4 regions of the Paenibacillus sp. sgz302191 genome follow, and region 2 is predicted to be linked to each of the others. Evidence: riboswitches for the same ligand, from Rfam matches in the RefSeq annotation. Region 2 holds a riboswitch; each other region holds the start of a gene.
What was found. Region 2 has a riboswitch for cyclic di-GMP ahead of AC3G2T_RS34995 (CpaB family protein). Riboswitches for the same ligand answer to the same signal wherever they lie in the genome.
Positions count from the first base shown of each region.

Region 1: linked by a shared signal. The riboswitch ahead of AC3G2T_RS37890 (amino acid adenylation domain-containing protein) and the one ahead of AC3G2T_RS34995 (CpaB family protein) in region 2 are both predicted to bind cyclic di-GMP.
Region 3: linked by a shared signal. The riboswitch ahead of AC3G2T_RS09585 (transglutaminase-like domain-containing protein) and the one ahead of AC3G2T_RS34995 (CpaB family protein) in region 2 are both predicted to bind cyclic di-GMP.
Region 4: linked by a shared signal. The riboswitch ahead of AC3G2T_RS17725 (S-layer homology domain-containing protein) and the one ahead of AC3G2T_RS34995 (CpaB family protein) in region 2 are both predicted to bind cyclic di-GMP.

Region 1 covers NZ_JBYLHY010000058.1:10,599-15,129, reverse strand. Annotated here, with positions in the region: partial or broken gene AC3G2T_RS37890 (amino acid adenylation domain-containing protein) at 1-1,484, opposite strand, end outside; cyclic di-GMP riboswitch class I at 1,595-1,702, opposite strand; gene AC3G2T_RS37885 (hypothetical protein) at 2,097-2,474, opposite strand; gene AC3G2T_RS37880 (alpha/beta fold hydrolase) at 2,939-3,742, shown strand; gene AC3G2T_RS37875 (ROK family protein) at 3,732-4,531, opposite strand, start outside.
Region 2 covers NZ_JBYLHY010000042.1:22,928-27,458, reverse strand. Annotated here, with positions in the region: gene AC3G2T_RS35005 (S-layer homology domain-containing protein) at 1-1,007, opposite strand, end outside; cyclic di-GMP riboswitch class I at 1,285-1,376, shown strand; gene AC3G2T_RS35000 (hypothetical protein) at 1,445-1,648, opposite strand; gene AC3G2T_RS34995 (CpaB family protein) at 1,856-2,476, shown strand; gene AC3G2T_RS34990 (CpaE/TadZ family protein) at 2,473-3,969, shown strand; gene AC3G2T_RS34985 (ATPase, T2SS/T4P/T4SS family) at 3,966-4,531, shown strand, end outside.
Region 3 covers NZ_JBYLHY010000005.1:224,905-229,435, reverse strand. Annotated here, with positions in the region: gene AC3G2T_RS09600 (MarR family winged helix-turn-helix transcriptional regulator) at 26-448, shown strand; gene AC3G2T_RS09595 (MFS transporter) at 505-1,773, shown strand; gene AC3G2T_RS09590 (class D sortase) at 1,848-2,522, shown strand; cyclic di-GMP riboswitch class I at 2,579-2,667, shown strand; gene AC3G2T_RS09585 (transglutaminase-like domain-containing protein) at 2,681-3,487, shown strand; gene AC3G2T_RS09580 (collagen binding domain-containing protein) at 3,936-4,531, shown strand, end outside.
Region 4 covers NZ_JBYLHY010000011.1:182,842-187,372, forward strand. Annotated here, with positions in the region: gene AC3G2T_RS17715 (deaminase domain-containing protein) at 655-1,479, shown strand; gene AC3G2T_RS17720 (Imm3 family immunity protein) at 1,494-1,853, shown strand; cyclic di-GMP riboswitch class I at 2,576-2,685, shown strand; gene AC3G2T_RS17725 (S-layer homology domain-containing protein) at 2,743-4,044, shown strand.

The sequences.
Region 1 (4,531 bases), on a different contig from region 2:
GCACGTTCGTTTAATTCCCGGTAGGACATTTGTTCGCCTTCAAAGAATACGGCAGTCTGCTCGGGATTCCGTGCGGCTTGCCGCTCAAACCAGCCATGCAGCGTCATTTCCCGGTCATATCCCAGACGCGGGCTCCTTCCCTGCTGCAGCAGCCATTCCTGCTCGGCCTGCGGCAGCCATGCCAGCTCCCGGATCGCCTTCTCGGGAAAGGTCAGCGCATGGTCCAGCAAAGTCAATAGCCGGCGGTACAAAGCTTTTATTTCTTCCGGTTCGAATATTTCCGAACGATAATCCATATCGATCATGAGCATGCCCGTATCCGGCCGGTCCTTGACATGGATCGAAATATCGTTCACTTCATGCCCGCTGAACAGGGGCTCGATCATGTAAGAGAGACCTTCCTTTTCCGTCCATAACATGACCTGATATTCGAGCGATATCCCGAACAGCCGGTTCAATTGTCCATGCTTGACGCGCAAATCACTGATCAACTGGTTATAAGGATATTTCTGATGCCGGATGACCGCCAATTGATCCTTCATGATCCGTTTGGCAAAGCTGAGGAAATCCGCGTTCTCATCAACGTGAGCTCTTACCGGAATGGTGGAAACGAACATCCCGAACATCTGTTTTTCCTTTGCGTTCGTACGGTTGCCCATAAACGTCCCCAGAATCGTCTCGGTTTGCCCCGTCGCTCTCGACATATAAATATGGAGAGTGCTTAAAAACAGCGAGAGAACGCTGATCCCATGCTCCTGGCAAAACATTCCGATTTTTTCATGTAAAAAAGCGGGCACTTCTTCCGTCAATCGAATCGCATCCGTCTCGACCAAATAGGAATCCCCTCGTTTGAGAGACACGGTCTCCGGAATGGAATCGAACTGGGCATTCCAAAATTTATGGTCCTTTTGAAACCGTTCGGACTTCTCATATTCCGCTTCGCTCAAAATATATTCCACATAGGAGGGCTGGCTCGTTTGCAGGGCGTCGGTTCCTTTGACCAGCTCCAAATAGCGATCGATGAGCTGATTCCCCAGCAGCACCATGGAAATCCCGTCGGAAACGATATGATGCACTGCCGCGAAAAGCCAAATCTCCGCAGGGCCGATCTTGAAGACGATAAACCGGAACAACTCGCTATCGTAGAGCGCCATCGGCCGGCAGGCCTCCGTTTGCGCCCGTTCCGTCACGGCATCGATATCTCCCGTTTGACGAACTTCCACCCACTCGATATCAAAATCCTCGCAATCGGCAACGTACTGCCGCGGTTCGCCCGCCTCATCAAGCGCAAGCTTAAAGCGCAGCGCTTCATTGCTGTGGACCACATGACGAATGGCCCGGTTCAACATCCGGTCGTCGATCCCCGCTGCGGATTTTAATTTAACGATACCGCTCAAATTTGAAACGCTGGTTTCGGGATAAAACTGCTCGGTATACCAAATCCGTTTTTGAGCATGCGTTAATGGTAAAAAGTGCTTTTGCATAATTACTCCCCCCATCATGCGAAATAATCTCTTGGTCTTGGAAACTTTGAAAAATTTTAACACCCCAAAGCGAAAAAGGCCCACCCCGAATAAAAGGGGAGCCCCTGTTACCCGGCAACCTGTCGACCATAGCATCTCATCTCTTGTGAAAAAGTAATGCGATGCCTTAGGCCATGGCTTTGCGTCCCTACGTTTCCATAGGTTTGCCTTTGTCGAATATTTGTAGAATTTGTATTTATATAGATATATTTACTTTACATATAATAAAACACTAGGAAAGATATACTAGTTACGGTATTTTAATAAATAATTTTATTAGAGGTTACTAGTAAAATTTACCTTATTTTTTTAGGACGCTCCTAACACGAAAGGCCCGGCTTTATCCGCGCCGGTTCATATAAATTACAAGTAACCGCTTCCAATACATGAATCGACAGCGTTTTTTTCGTTTTTTCGACATCGTTCCAGACCATCTTGCAACAAAAAAATGAGAAAAGCCTCCGCCGGAACCGTCTCGTCTTGAGCGGCCCCGTCCGGAGGCTGTATGTGCTTTTGCAGTTTAAGTAGGGCGGGCGGCTGTAGTCCGCCTATCCAGGACAGCAGGCTTAAACTTTAACCGCCTGTCCGTATTTTTCGGTATGTATCGATAAAAGAGAGCACGTCGACCCGCTTCCCTCTCTTTTTTGCCAATCTCGCCATCGTTACTAGCGTTTTCCAGAACTCGTCAAGCACTGGGGACTCCAGATCGGAGCTTTGCGGCGACGGGCTTACCTGATTTTTGTACAAGCTGCCTTCGTCGGAGATAAGGTACTGAATTTGTCGTTTTTTCCATTGTTCTCCGGTTACATAACTAATCCCGATTTCCCTCATTTTTTTACGGACTGATGTCACGGGGCGGGATAGTTCTTTGGCAATAACAACGGGGGGACACTCGCTGGAAAGTCGAATAAGTTTGTCCAATTCTTGCGTAGACCACGGTTTTTTTGTCATTCGATTCAACTCCAATTCTTCATACTGTATCCTTCGTTGCCTTAAAATGGTTAATGGATTCGCGATGATTTGAGGATATCAAGCAATTGTTAGGGAAGTATGAGTTAACCATAATATTTTGGTATATTACATAACTTTTTCGATATCGTTCGCTATTTTTCTACTTCCCTGGAACTAAAATCGTCCTGATTCGGACACGTTATATAGAAGTAATTTCCAGCAACTCGGGCATATTACGGCCCTTGAAGCCCCATACTAGTCTTATTCGACTATGAGGTTTTCTACCGCGCTGCGTGTTATTGCCGATCAGAATGCCGTTCTACGCCCGCGAATATGAAAAAAGCCCTTGGCGAGCGCTCAAAAAGCGGCTTCGGCAGGGCGGAGATGGAAAACCGGGATCAATTCGTGTACGATGAAAAGGAAACAACTTCAAGACATAACCGGAGGAGAGGGTATCCGTGAAAATGACGATTCATGAATCTCAATTGTTTGTTCAAGATCTGGGCCAAAGCCAGGGAGAAGGGCTCCCGGTCATCCTGCTGCACGGGTTTCCGCTGGACCACCGGATGTGGAGCCGTCAAGCGGATGCGCTTGCCGCCGCAGGTTATAGGGCCATCATCCCGGACCTCGCCGGCATGGGGCAGTCCGCTGTCCCGGCATCCAACATCGCGCTAAGCCGGTATGCCGACGATGTCCTCGCTCTGATGGACAAGCTGGGCATACAAAAAGCCGTCCTTGGCGGTTTCTCCATGGGCGGCTATGTAGTGTTCTCGCTGCTGCGCAAGGCGCCGGAGCGATTTGCGGCGGTTGTGCTGGCCAACACCCGTCCGGAAGCCGACCCTCAGGAGGGCCGCAAAAACCGGATGAACATGGCGGCCTCCCTCTACGAAAAAGGCGCCGCCGCTGCCAGGGACGCTATGCTGCCCAAGCTGCTTTCCGAGGAAAGCCGGCAAACGCAGCCTGAACTCGTCCGGGAACTGAGCGCCGTGATGGACGAGATGCAGCCGGAAGGGCTCGTCCACGCCAGCCTGGCTATGGCTTTCCGCGAGGATTCCGTGGATCTGCTCGCAGCGATCGATGTGCCGGCCCTTGTCATCGCAGGCGAGCACGACCCGATTACGATGCCGGAAGTGATGAAATCGATGGCTGAACGTATTCGCGGCGCGAGCTTTCATATTGTTCCGGGAGCGGCCCATCTGACGCCTATGGAAAGCCCGGAAGCTTTCAACTCGCTGCTGCTCGATTTCCTGAAGTCGGTTAAAGCTTGATCAACTGGTTCATCACCATAACGGCGGCGCCAATAGCCAAAGCCTCTTCGCCGAGATTGCCTTTGCTGAAGACGACTTGATAAGCCGGATAATAGTAAGCTTTACGGATCGCGACCTGTGTGGCGATTTGGAAAAACAGCTCGCCTTCTGCCAGAAGAGGCCCCCCGAGGATCACCTTTTCGGGATGCAAAATGTTGAGCAAGTTGGCAAGCCCGATCCCAAAATAGGTCGCAGCTTCCGTCATGATCTCCACGACCAGGGGATCATTTTTTTTGAGCGCTTCGAGCACATGCCGATATTGCAGCTGCTCCGGATCGTCGACCAGCTGCGAGAGGAGCGTTGCCCTCCCCTGCTTCAGCGCGGAACGGGCCGCTTTTTCAACGGCATACAGCGAAGCGTACGATTCAAGCGCGCCGTAGTTGCCCCCGGCATCGCGGTGCGATACGCCGTCGGTCTGAATGATCATCTGGCCGACTGATCCTTCCATATCCACGGCGCCGTAGATGATCTTCCCTTCCGAGACCATGGAGGAACGGAGGCCGATTCCGGCGTGGACATAAAGCAGATGCTTGAAGCTCTGCGAGCGGTTCACCCACGATTCGGCCAAAAGCGCCGTATTCGCGCCGTTGTCAAGCAAGACGGGCAAACTCAGCCGCGATCCGAGCATGCGGCATATGGCTACGTTCTTCCAGCCGGGAGCCGGGAAGTACGAGGGCTCAAGAATGACGCCCGCGATCCGGTCCAGCGGGCCGACCGCCCCGATGCCCACCCCCAGCACGGCGGATTTGG
Region 2 (4,531 bases):
CCCAGCCAGCCTTGATACTCTCCAACTTGATCCATCCATATAGGTTTCAGATCGTTGTTCCGCGTAAATGAACCAATAAAATCGACCATCGATATGGATTGTCTAGGATAGAAAACGTAATGATCTTTCTTCGTTGTGTTTTTCATTGTGATATCGAATGCCATTGAGTATGAGTTTTCCCCATTTCCAATGCGTCCATCATTATAGAGATTGGAAAAAATAGAGTTTGGATCAGAATGATCGATAACAACAACTTTATTGATTACCATTTCAAAGCCTTCTCCGACATGGTACGTGAAGGGAAATTCTTTCACTCGGATCCCCCACATAGTTTCAAAATTACTGCCTCTCAATTCAATTTCTGCAAAACTGGCTGCTGCCTTATCAATTTCCAATTTTCCACCGTTGTTAGCAGTCAATACTCTCTCGACGATTGTCACGCTCTGCGCCCGTGTCGTCGCTTTATCCGTTCCCAATTCGCCACCGGCGAGTCCCTGGATCAATCCCGTTTTTGTGGCATTATACAAGAAGGATTTATCATCCATATGTACGGACGCATTTTGCAAATTTTTCGTTGTAGCACGGACACCAATTCTCGCCATTTCCAAGCGGCTTATTGGCGTATTCCAGTCACCTGTTGTAAAGTCGTTCCATCGATGGATACCGGCTTTCACAGCTGCATTGATGTAAGGGGTATACCAGTTATCTCCACTTCCCGACTTGGCAACCTCAAGCTTTAATGCGGTAACGGTCATCTTCATGAATTCAGCCCGACTTATGTTTTGTTCCGGTCTGAATGTTCCGTCCTCATAGCCGTCCAAATACCCTTTCTGTGTTGCCAATTCTATTGCGGATTTTGCCCAGTGACCTTGAATGTCCTTAAAGTTGGGCAGAGTGGTAGCCACAGCTAATTGATCAACTGAGCTTGCTTCAACGGGCATCACCGTCTTATTGCAGCCACTCAGAATCATAATGGAAGATGCTAGTAAAAAAATTTTCTTTTTCATGTCGTCACTCCTTAAAGTTAATGATGAATGGAATATATCATAATATAATACAAAAGTAAATTAATATTTTATTTTTGTATTATCCATGAATGGAGTTGATGATGTAACAATAACTTTCTGAAAATAAATTATAGTACCAATGGCATACGATCGTACACACTTCTAAAAATATATTTTTCGACAACAAGTTTCGACAAACATCTACATATATAAAGTGGTAATATGTTTTATGCATTAGTAAATAAGACGAATTTCCTAATTATTCTAAAATTTACTTCACTGATAAGGGCAAACTTCCCGAAAGGGGAGGGCGCAAAGCCACGGGTCTAAAGCATTAGAAATGTATGCTATGATAGCCGGGTTACCAAAGAAGGGTTCTAAAAAAGCCCCATATTTGGGGCTTTTTTTAATGTCAAAAACATTTATTATGTTGTATCTCATAGTTCTTTTTTCAATAATGCGGCTAATTTTTTTGGGGCGTCATTCCCATATTTTTCGATAAATTGCTGCATTTCAGGTATGAAATATAAGTCGAGGGCCTGCATAACTGAGTCCTTTATATCCATATCTTTGTCGACCTTTCTACGTTGAAGTGGTTTTTTGAAACGCACATCGATGTTCAGAGGGTACTTATCTGACAAATTTTTCACCTTCGCCCTTTCATTATATAATCCATCAATATACAATACAACTAGTAGATTAAGATATTAACAAACTAATATACTACTTGACTAGTAGATTGATAGATTTATATACTGGTAATAAATTCTCTTGTGCCATTATTCTACAGGAATTTTGAGTAGTTTGGTAGACAAGAGACCCCCATTAAACGTAAACGGAGGATTTAGATGTTTAATAAAAGATGGATTATTGTAGGGGTTATCGCAGCAGGTATTTCGGCCATGTATTTTGTGAATCAGAATTCCTACCCCAAGGTATGGGTAGCGTCAAAAAAAATTCCGAAAGGTTCAGTTTTAAAGAAAGATTACTTTCATATGGAGAAGGTGAAAGACAAAAAAGGCTGGATGATCGATGATGAGAGCTATTTTAATCGTACCTATGCCAAAGAAGCTATGAACCAAGATGAATATTTGAGTCGCAATGATATCGCCTTAAAACCGCTCATAGAGATTCAACCGGGAGAAGTTATCGTCGGCGTAAAAGCCATTAATAAAGATGAGGTTGTGGCCTGGCAGCTCCAGCGGGGCGATCAAGTATCTATTGAGTCTTATGATCGTGAGAAAAAGGAATCATTCCAAGATTCCCTTCTTACAAACCTGACAATTGTCGCTATGGTGAACCGTGATGGCTTGGACATCTCGGATGAAAAGGATTCCGACAGAGTTAATATAGAAGCCATTACGGTTAAAATGTCGAAGGAACAAGCGCAAAAATTTGATACATATGCCCGAAAGGGTGATATTCGATTAATGAAAGAACCAGATCCGAAAGGAGTAGCTAAACCGTGAACATCTTTCTTTCGATCAGCAAAGACGTTACCTATAAGAAAATCATGGATCGGATCGGGAAGGAGCACCAAACATCCGTAAATCTCAAGAGCTTGGGCCAGTTTATGGAAGCTATGTCCTCGCAAATACCGGACCTTATTATTGTTGATAAAAATATCGACTTCTATCCAAACGTCGCACAGCTTGAGGGTTCTATCGATATTATCGTGTTTACAGGACAATTTCCAAATCTCATGGACAAGCTCTCGGACAAAATGCTGAATAATCCAGTTCAAGTAAGAGCAATTGAACTTCCCGAAGTGATTCATGAGCCTGATCCGCCAGAGGAAGAGACAATAAAGGAAGTCGCTCCCGCTGACTCGCCATTTTTCAAAAAGCTTAAACAGCGAATGCCGAGTGCGGAGAGAGAGGTAGAAGAAGCAGTAAATGAAGTAACGGCGACGCATGAAGCAGTTGCGAGGGAAGATACTAAACCTAGAGCCGAAGCAGCCCCAACAGAGGTAAGCACGCAAGCTAAATCGAGCGCGCAGGAGGCGATAGAGCCGGATGATTCAAAGAACATTATCAAGACGATCAAGGAACGTAATAACTTAGCAAAAGAAAACGGGCAGCAAGAAGTTTCATCAACAATTAGAACGGGGGTCGTGGACAAGGACCGGAGCCGCTTTCTCAATCATGCTGTCGGTTATTGGTGCGTAGGTTCAAATGGGAAAACAACCCTCGCTCTAAATCAGGCGATATACCTCGGACAGCATATGAAAGTGCTGCTGATGGACTTAAACTTGGTCAACCCTGATATAGCAGATTACCTGAATATCGGGTATCCGAAGGGAAGGACGCTATATGACGCCTATCAAGCCTATTTGAACAAAGACCTTACGGCTGAAACGCTGGATAGTATATTCGTAGAACGGCACGGCATCAAGGTACTTGTCGGAAACCCCGATGTTGTAACACAGGGCGACTTTTCGGAACTGTTCTTTATTACGCTGCTCAAGACAGTTCGGCAGATGTTCGATGTCGTCATAATTGATATGCATACTGATCTTACGGCGGCAGCTGGAATACAACTCTTAAGCTATTGCAACCGGGTTATCATTCCAATCACTACAGATTCCTCTAAGCTCGTTCACACCAGGGCATATATGAACCTCTTTGTCCAAGGAGAAATTACCTTAGATAAAGTTGATATTATCCTGAATCAATTAGTGGAAGGAGGTAAGGTGAACGATTCTTTAGTTCAAGAAGCGGTCCAAAAAAAACCGATTGGCCGTCTCGCTCGGAGTAAAGAATTTACTCGATCTACCGAAGAAGCAAAGCCGCTTATTCTGACCAACTATGAGCCTCTTCACAAATTATGCAGGAAAATTGGGAAACCATATATCGAGGCAATGAAACAACTAGACCCGGCATTTAATGAAGAGGACGAGAATAAAAGATTCCTTGGTAAAGTACTTGACAAATTCTTCAAGAGGAGGGTGCAATCATCATGAACGAGGGTATGACTACTTTGGATATTTCCAAAAACCGGAGTGATCTTCGGGGTTATATAAAATCAAGCATCGAAACAGATGACAGTTTAAAAGATCGTTTTACGGAGAACGTCAAGTTAATCCAGGTAAATATCGAAAAAAAGAAGAAGGAAGCGAAACAACAGACCATCTCGGACGAGACATTATTTATCTGGATCAAAATGGAGATGAACCACAATCAACGTCTTGTCTTGGACGGTATGGACATTGATGCCTTAGCTTTATTATACTCCGATGCTTTTCGGGGATATGGGATTTTGCAGCCTTACGTGACGGATAACCGTTTTTCAGATGTAAAAATGGTGTCTTACGACAAGGTATTCACGAAAGGTAAAAACGGATGGGAACGCCAGCCCGTTCGGTTTAACAACCAGGATGAGGCCGATCGATTCGTTCAAGCCCTATTCAATAAAAATTCTTCGATCCTCAATGTTAAATTTCCATATAACAACTGCATCGACCATCAATACCGTTTCCGACTTAACGGATCGTTCGGGGACATAAACCCACTTGGGGCTTTTGT
Region 3 (4,531 bases), on a different contig from region 2:
CGGTTCGGAAAGGGGCGCCGTTTCAATGGATGAAGGATTTCTGCACAATTGTTTATTTTTCACCACGAACCGTTTAAGCCGTGCCATTACGAGAATGGCCGAAGAAGAATTCGCATCGACCGGACTTAGTCCCATGTACGGATTTTTGATCCGACTCGTCATCGGTACTCCCGGAATTTCCCAAAAAGAATTGGCCGAAAAGCTCTATATAACGCCCTCCACGCTTACAAGATTTATCGACAAGCTGGAAGCCAGACGTTTGGTCGAGCGCAAGGTACAGGGGAAAACCGTGCTCGTATATCCGACAAGCAAGGGAAAAGAGCTGGAAGGCGACATTCGTCAAGCCTCGAAAAATTTGCGCCTCAAATATGAAGCCATTTTGGGTGCGGAAGCTTCGGATCAATTGTCCAAAAACCTTGAAGCGACGAGCGAGCAATTGGAAAAGTAAGCATTTCGATTTTTTTAGTATTTTGGTTGTACAACGAAAAAAGGAGTGACCAGCGAGTGAACCGAAGCGTGGGATCGTCGAAGCTTTATTATGGATGGGTGGTTGTGCTCATCACCTTTGTTACTTTGCTCGTGTCGGCGGGAATCCGCTCCATGCCGAGCATTTTCATGCTTCCGTTCGAAAAAGAGTTCGGCTGGAATCGCGGCAGCATATCCGGAGTCGTATCGATCGGCATATTTTTGTATGGCATCGTAGGCCCTTTTTCGGCGGCTTTGCTGGCAAAGTTCGGCATTCGGAGAATGATGGTAATATCGCTGGCGGTATTGGCCATAAGCCTTTCCATTACGCCGTATATGAAATATTTGTGGCAATTCGAGCTCATTTGGGGATTTGTAGCGGGGCTCGGTACGGGGATGATGGCCAACGTGCTTGGTGTGACGGTCTCCAATCAATGGTTCGCCAAACGGAGAGGGCTTGTCGTCGGAATGCTCACGGCCAGCGCGGCTACAGGCCAACTGCTGTTCCTGCCTTTACTGGCCAAAATAACGGTGGAAGCCGGTTGGAGGTATTCGATTTATACGGCAGTGGCGGTCGTTGTGGCCGTGCTCGTTGTCGTAGCGGTCTGGATGCGGAACCATCCTTACGACGTAGGGGCCGCTGCCTACGGTTCGGAAGAGATCGTCAAACCGGATGCGTTCCAAGGAAGCATTTTTCTTACGCCGCTGCGTACGCTTCGGTCGGCAATGAGCAGCAAAACTTTTTGGCTGCTTGCGGGGACGTTCTTCTTTTGCGGCTTCTCCACAAACGGGCTGATCGGCACGCATCTCATTCCGGCTTGCGGGGATCACGGCATTCCGGAGGTGATGGCCGCAGGGCTGCTGGCTCTGATGGGGCTGTTCGACCTGATCGGCACAACGCTTTCGGGATGGTTGTCGGACCGCTTCGACAGCCGCTGGCTCCTCTTTTGGTATTACGGGCTGCGCGGTCTTTCCCTGCTCTTTTTGCCGTATGCGCTTGATTCAAGTCCGATGTCGCTCTTGATTTTCTCGGTCTTTTACGGGCTTGATTGGATTGCGACGGTCCCTCCGACCGTGAAGTTGGCTTCGAAAGAGTTCGGCAAAGAAAAGGCCGGGATGATTTTTGGCTGGGTAGTCGTCGCTCACCAGTTAGGCGCATCGGCAGCGGCATATGGCGCCGGATTGATGCGGGACTGGATGGGGACTTATACCATTGCCTTCATCGGCGCGGGATTCGTCTGCCTGCTTGCCGCAGTTATGGCCGTGCGGATTTCGAGAGCGGGAAGCGCGGTTCGTCAAGCGATGTGATGGATTTTGCCAGGAGAAAGAGGTATAATGCCCAATAGATATGAAATCGCGCTAAACAAAGGCAGGAAACCCGCATGATAAGAAAAATCGTTTCCCTGGCATGCATCGTCCTCGGCATCATCGTTTTTCTTTACCCGACGGTCAGCGATCGCTATGAGAGCTATCAGCAGCAAAAAATTTTGCGGCAATGGCAGGAAAATTTGCGCCATATCGATGAACCGGCCCCCGAGACGGATGCGGCGGCGGTCAGCGCTCCTTCTTCGGCCGGGACATCCGCAGAGATGCCGCCGGTAATCCCTTTGAGCGCGGAGCCGACAGCGATGCCGGCAGCGATGGAGCTGAAAAATATCGAGGGCGTTTTAATCATCGACAAGATTAATTTGAAGCTGCCGATATTAACGGATGCGACGCCGGTCAATCTGAAGCTGTCCCTTGCGAGCATTGCCCATACAGGCAAAGCGGGCGAAGTGGGGAATTATGCCATTGCCGGCCACAGGAACCTTACTTACGGCAAAAATTTCAATAGGCTGGACGAAGTGGACGTAGGAGATTTGGTCGAAGTGGACACAGGCAGCAAACAGTTCGTGTACAAAGTCGAAAGCAAACAGTACGTTCTCCCGGAGGATGTCTGGGTGTTGAACGGGAACGGCAAAGACAGCGAGATTACGCTGATTACATGCCATCCGATGGAAAACCCGACGCACCGCATCGCAGTCAAAGGAAAATTAATAGAAACTAAGACTAGTTAAACGGACAAGTCTATGATATAATCGCTCTATTAAAAAAATAAGATTTCGGTGCTTTCCACCGATAAAGGCAAATCTAGCGAAAGCTAGAGACGCAAAACTAAAGGGCCTTCCTTAGCAAGCGCTAAGTTGGCAGCCAGTTACCGAAAGGAGAGTTTTTTATGTTCAAAAAAACCTTTGTATCCATGATGGTCGTTGCACTTCTTCTGATCCTTGCACCGAAAGGGACTTACGCAGCTTCCGCTCAAGCGGCAGTAGACAAAAGCCTTCTGAACAAAGGAGTCGTTACAGTCAACTACGCGAATGCGAAAAATACGAAAGCCCTCGTCCGGATTTCCAAAGGGAACGTCAAATTTGATTATAACCTGGCTGAAGGCGCCCAGTATCCTCTGCAATTAGGCAACGGCAGTTACACTGTTCTCGTTGCGGAGTCGACAGGCGGCAACAAATATAAAGTAGTCGCGCAAGAAACGGTCGATTTGAAGATGGACGACGAAAATGCAGTGTTTTTGCAATCCATTCCGCTCATCGATTGGAACAAAGATACCAAAGCGGTTGTGAAGGCCAAGGAACTGACGGCCAAAGCCGAGACGGACAAGGACAAAATTACCGCTATTTATGCCTATATTACGGCAAATATTACATATGATAACGATAAAGCGCAAACCGTCGAGGGCGGTTACATCCCGAATTTGGATGAAATTTATGACGCATCGAAGGGAATTTGCTATGATTATGCATCTACTTTTGCGGCCATGGCAAGAAGCGTAGGCATTCCGACCCGTCTGGTTATGGGTTATTCGGCTGAAGCGCCGGAAACTTATCATGCATGGAATCAAGTTTTCCTGAAAGATACGGGCGAATGGGTTACGATCGATACGACGTACGACTCGGCTCGGGTACAAGGCGGACAAGACACGCCGATGCTGAAAGATGCTGCAAACTATACGATCACCAAAATGTATTAAAAGCGAAGTTCCGCTCCGAGAGCGGGAAATACAATAGATGAAGGAACTTGCATTCGAACCTGAGTGCGGGTTCTTTTTTTGTTGCGGCTGTTTGTTCAGTTTATGTTCAGTATTAAGTTTTAGAATACAAAATGTGACTTGTTTTTTACAGAGAGAAAAAAGAAAAAAGAAAGAAAAGTTAATCCGACCGGGAGGGAGTGAAGCAGGCGCCGGAGGCAGAAGCGGGAAAAGGCTTCAATTCGGCCGACAAAGCGTGAAGCAAAGCAACGGAGTCAATTTCATACTTCAATTCCCTTGATCGGTTTGGATCATGAAGGTCGGAGAAATTTCGCGATCCGGCTATTTCAGTTGCTGCGGACCGGAATATATAGAGAAATAGAGCGCAGCGATTGAAATTATGAAATTGACTTCAGCGAGGTTGAACCGGGAATGGAGGAATTGAAAGACAATGTTGAAGAAAAAAACAAGTGCTCTGCTGATTGCACTTTTGATTTTTATGCAGAGCATTTCCGGAGCGGGCTTTTTAAATCAAGCGAGCGCTGCGACGATTTCAAGCAATATTATCGATAGCGTGTCGTTAGCCGTATACGACAGCGCCGGTCAAGTGGTGACGGGCAACGTGTACGAGCAAGGTTCCAAAGTACAGTTGGATTACACATGGTCGCTCCCCAATGGTCATGGTTACCACAGCGGGGATACATTTACGTTCACGTTACCGCAAGAGTTTCTGCTTTTCAATAATATCGGTCCTAGTCCGCTATTAATAGACAACGAAGAAGTGGGAACGTTTAGCGTGAACAAAGATACTCATGCAGCCGTTATGACCTTTAATAACTACATAGAGACTCATGATAACGTACGAGGCATCCTTGCACTCAACACGCAATTCGATAAGCAAAGAGTTACAGGCAGCACCACGCAAATTATTAAAATTCCGATCAAAAGCGGCGAACAAGTCTTTACGCTGAAATTCAAGCCGAACATCACTTCGACGATCGGGAAAAGCGGCGTGCCGCAAGGCTTTAACGCCAAAAACATCGACTG
Region 4 (4,531 bases), on a different contig from region 2:
ATGGCCCCGTATAAACTCAGCTCAAACAATGTAATTAAAATACACGGGTTTATATCGTGATTGCAAGGTCGCATAATACAGCCAACAAAGCAAACTCTTAGAAAGTTTGACAAACATGATTGATAAACTTTCAAAGGTTTATTCCAACTTGAATCATAGGTTAGGAATAAGCATATTATTTAAAAGAAGGATATATCAGGGAAATATTTGATTAAAGGGAGTGTTATTGAAATGACAAGAGAAGAATTGCAAGAGTTGTTATTGGAAGATGAAACTATGCCATATGAATGATATGTTTTTTGGAAAAAATTGAAAAAAATCGAAAAACTGCGTAGCTAAAAGAAGAGATAAATGGATTGTTTATTATAGCGAGAGAGGAAGAGAATGAATATTAAGGAATTTGAAAATAAGGATGATGCGTTAAGGAACTGTATAACAGAATGTTAGCAAATAAAGCACTATACGAAAACTTAAGACAAGAAGGAAAAATGCGATAGACATACGGATAGCTTCCAGGAAATCGGGAAGGACATTATAAAAGGATTCGAAGAACGCGCCGCCCATTCTCTGGATTCCCCTGCTGATTTTTTGAATTATGTAACCATGGGCATTCCAAAAGGCATCAACGATGGTCTACAAAGCAGGGCAAACAAAATGATGGACTCTCCCTACGATTTTGCCAATTGGCTGAGCATGGGGGGCGTTGAAACGGTCAAGGAGGCGCTGGATCCGAAAGAAGCGCTCTCCAAAGAGCACTGGATGGCGAGCTTCGGGCTGGCTTCCATGATCGCAGGAGGGACATCAGCGCTTATTTCGAAGGGGAAGCCCGCTTTAGGGAATACGGCCAGGGGAGTCGGTGAAGTGGATCAGGGAACTCCTCCGCAAACGATCAAACCACCTGAGAAGCCCAATGAGAGACCGAACGAGAAGCTGCCGGAGGGTGAGAGGACGGGTAAATCTTCTTTGAAAAGTGAAGTTATTACTGCTGAGAAGGTAACAATCGATTCGCAAAGTATCGGTGGAGAACTAGCTAGGAGAAGTAAAGAGCTCAGAAAAGAACTGCCGAAGGAAATTAGGAAACAAGGTAATTTTGGTTTGGCAAAAGTAGAGATAAAAGGATTAAGATCTGAGTATAAATCTTCTAGTCGTGTAAACGCTGTAAGTGATGCAGGTGATGCACAAGGTTTCTCGACTCTTAAAGATGAGAAGGACTGGAATTTTACACCACGAGATGTTAACGATTTAGATGTCATTGATGGAGAAGGTGCTTATACAAGAAAATGGGATACAGAATTTAAAATTTTGGAGGATATTACTGACGAGCTGAAAAAGCTTGAACCAAGGGAGAGAAAAGGGAGAATTGACCTTTATACTGATAGAGAGCCGTGTGCTAGCTGTAGTCCAATTATTTTAAAATTCAAAGAGATGTTCCCAGATATAGAGATTTATGTGTATTATATAAGAGAATTAAAGAGATAGGTGGAAGGTAGAATATGGTAGAAGAATTAACATATGATGAATTGATGGAGTATGTCCCGAAAGATTACACGAGTTTTATTTCTGATGGATTATCCCCAGGTCAAGCAATTTCAAGATTGGTCGTAGAGTATGAAAACCAAACAGACGACTATGAGGAAACAAATTGGTTGTTCACTGTAATATTGGCAGAAATTTGCGTGCGTAATAATTGCATTAGAGAACATATTGTTAAAAATGCATTAGAAATTATTAAGGATAAGAGATTGATAAGCATCTGGAAAAAAGAAAACATTGATTCTTCTGAACTTAATATCAGGGAACAGTACTTGGAAAATGTTAGGTTGGTCATAGAGGATGAAAATCTAGATTTGTAATGATCTATCAGTAATTTTGTGTAAATTACCAAGCAACGAACAGTGCCACAATGCGAGCTAGCCACCTGTATTGTGGTCTTCTTTTTTTCATGAGTTGATTCATAGAAAGCAACAAAAATAACCATTTTTAGAACCGAGAATTAAAATATGTAGCGGACCAAGTAAAGGTATAACTTGAATATTGAGGAGGAGGTACGAGTGCATAACAAACCCAAGTATGCTGAAACTATAATAGTTCTAGTAAAATACAAAACATCGTATGGTTTGTTGCAGACAAGGAGATATGGTTTTTAGACTTGCGAAAACTAATTGCTTCTTATCTTGAGAAAGGATTTGAAATTTATAATCCTGATGACTTTTCAGACAGATTTAATATTGCAGTCGTAAACGAGGATACCGCGGAGAACTTTCTTAATAAAATTAGTGATTTTGAGGTTGAACAGAAGAATTGAGGAAGTTTATAGAGGTATTTGGGCGTTATATCAAGGCCAAGAGTACGAAGTTATTGAACATAATCCAGTATGTGAGCAGTGCCACAATCGAGCAGCCGATGTTGATAGTCTTTTCTTCCTTTTGCTTGCTCAAGGTGGTAATTGAATAGGTAACCTTTGGTGTGAACTATAAATAATATTGTGGAATTATGTTGGATTATGGGTTAATATGGAATTTGGATTAAATCTAATGTACTATTTTTATAGTTTTAAATACCTAATAACCAAGTGAAATTGAAAAGGCAAACCTGTTCGAAAGACAGGGACGCAAAGCTGCGGGCCTACTTCTATGGGGAGTGTCGTAAGACATTGCTCAAAGAAACGGTAGCCGGGCCACCAAAAGCAGTTGGTTTTTTTTGTTTTGAAGAAAGTAATTTTTTTACTATGGAGGTATAAAAATGAGAGTTCACTTGATTACATCGCTAGCGGTTATTGCACTACTTGGGACTTCAATTCCTGATGTCCAAGCTGATTCAACCGCCGTTTCACCAACGACGAAAACAACGAATGCCGCCGGCACAGCTTTCACAGGCAGCTTTAGCGATACGAAAGGGCATTGGGCGGAGACGACCATCGCCGGCGCGGTGCAAAAAGGATATGTCGACGGATACCAGGATCACACTTTCAAACCGAATGCAAAAGTGACGCGCGCTGAATTTATCAAAATGGTAAATACCGCGCTTCAGATTCCAACCTCAGGTGTAACCACCGGTAATAGTTGGTATTTGCCCTACGTTAACGCTGCGACGAACGCGGGGATATATCGACCGAGCGATTTTATGAGTGGGGACTGGAACACGCCGATGACGCGTCAAGAAATGGCGCGCACAGCCGTTCGGGCTACGACCGCCGACAAGAACATTGATGATACGAAGTGGATGTATCTGGCGGCCAAAGCCGGTCTGATTACTGGCATGGATGATAGCGGCACGCTCGGGGAAGATCAACCGACAACGCGGGCTGAGGCGATAACGACAATTGAGCGTATTCTTACTGTTAAAGGAGGCCATTCGCTGGCTGTCGACGAAAAAGCGGTTGCCAGTGCGGAGCAAGCGATGAACGCTCCCAAAGATCCCTGGGGGCGCGCGATTCGCACGACAAATCTGCCGTCGAATAGCGGTGATTTTCCTTACATCCTACAGGGTATTCCTAATGAAATGTACGAGTATAAACATCCGTTCCAGACAGATTCAATTCGTTTTACAGCGAAAGAAATCATCCATGATTCCAGATACTACTCGAAAGATGCGGTTGACGTTTGGGTTAAACTCGTATCACAGTTTGGTAATCAAATACTGAATGTGGATTACAATACGATAGATCAAAACTGGGTGGATGCTTTCTTACAAACCGTTAATAAACCACAGAACGTAAATCGTGATGCACAAAGGTATGTTGATTGGGTGAAGCAGAATCATATCCGAATTGAAGGCACAGTAACGCCAGAACCATCTATAGTTTTCTTCGGTGATGTTTCACACTATGTACGCTGCCAATTCAGGTTTAAAGTAACCAGTTTTGATGAGAACAAAAATCTGTTTGTCGATATATGGGGACCGAAAAACATTGAAAAAGACGTTTGGTATGTCGGCTATGCAGATGTGGCGATTTCGGCAGAAAATTTTGGCGTTAAAATAATCGAAGAGAAAATAAAATCAGACGCTGCGCTTTTTAAATACAAAACCTATCGAATTGAGTAAATCTCTTCATGGTTATTCGTGAATAGATTGATATGGAAGGAGGTAGGGATACTTATGAGGAAGAGACTCCCCCAATGTATATCTTTTGTACTTTTGATTGTATTCATATTTGCGTTAATCCTACCACTTCCAGCACTCGCATATCCAGTGCAAATTACTATGGATGAACGTTTACATGGCATTCAAATCGACATTACTTCAACTGCCGCTACTACCGGCATTCGGTATCGAACTGTCGGGTGGATGATACATAGTGCTCCGGCATGTAGAGATGGAGATTGCAAGCCAATGAACCTAGATAAAACTGTTGTCTATAACAATGCAGCGAATGTAACTCAATATCCGGACCCGCCAATCCCTGGCGATCCAGTAACAACTACTTTCAAATTTGACGGGGCTACGGTTGATCGGGATTTTTTTGACAGCTTTGACTCTGTCCTGCAGCCGGGGCAACCCATCTATTTCAGCGCAATCATGGAATCGTTCA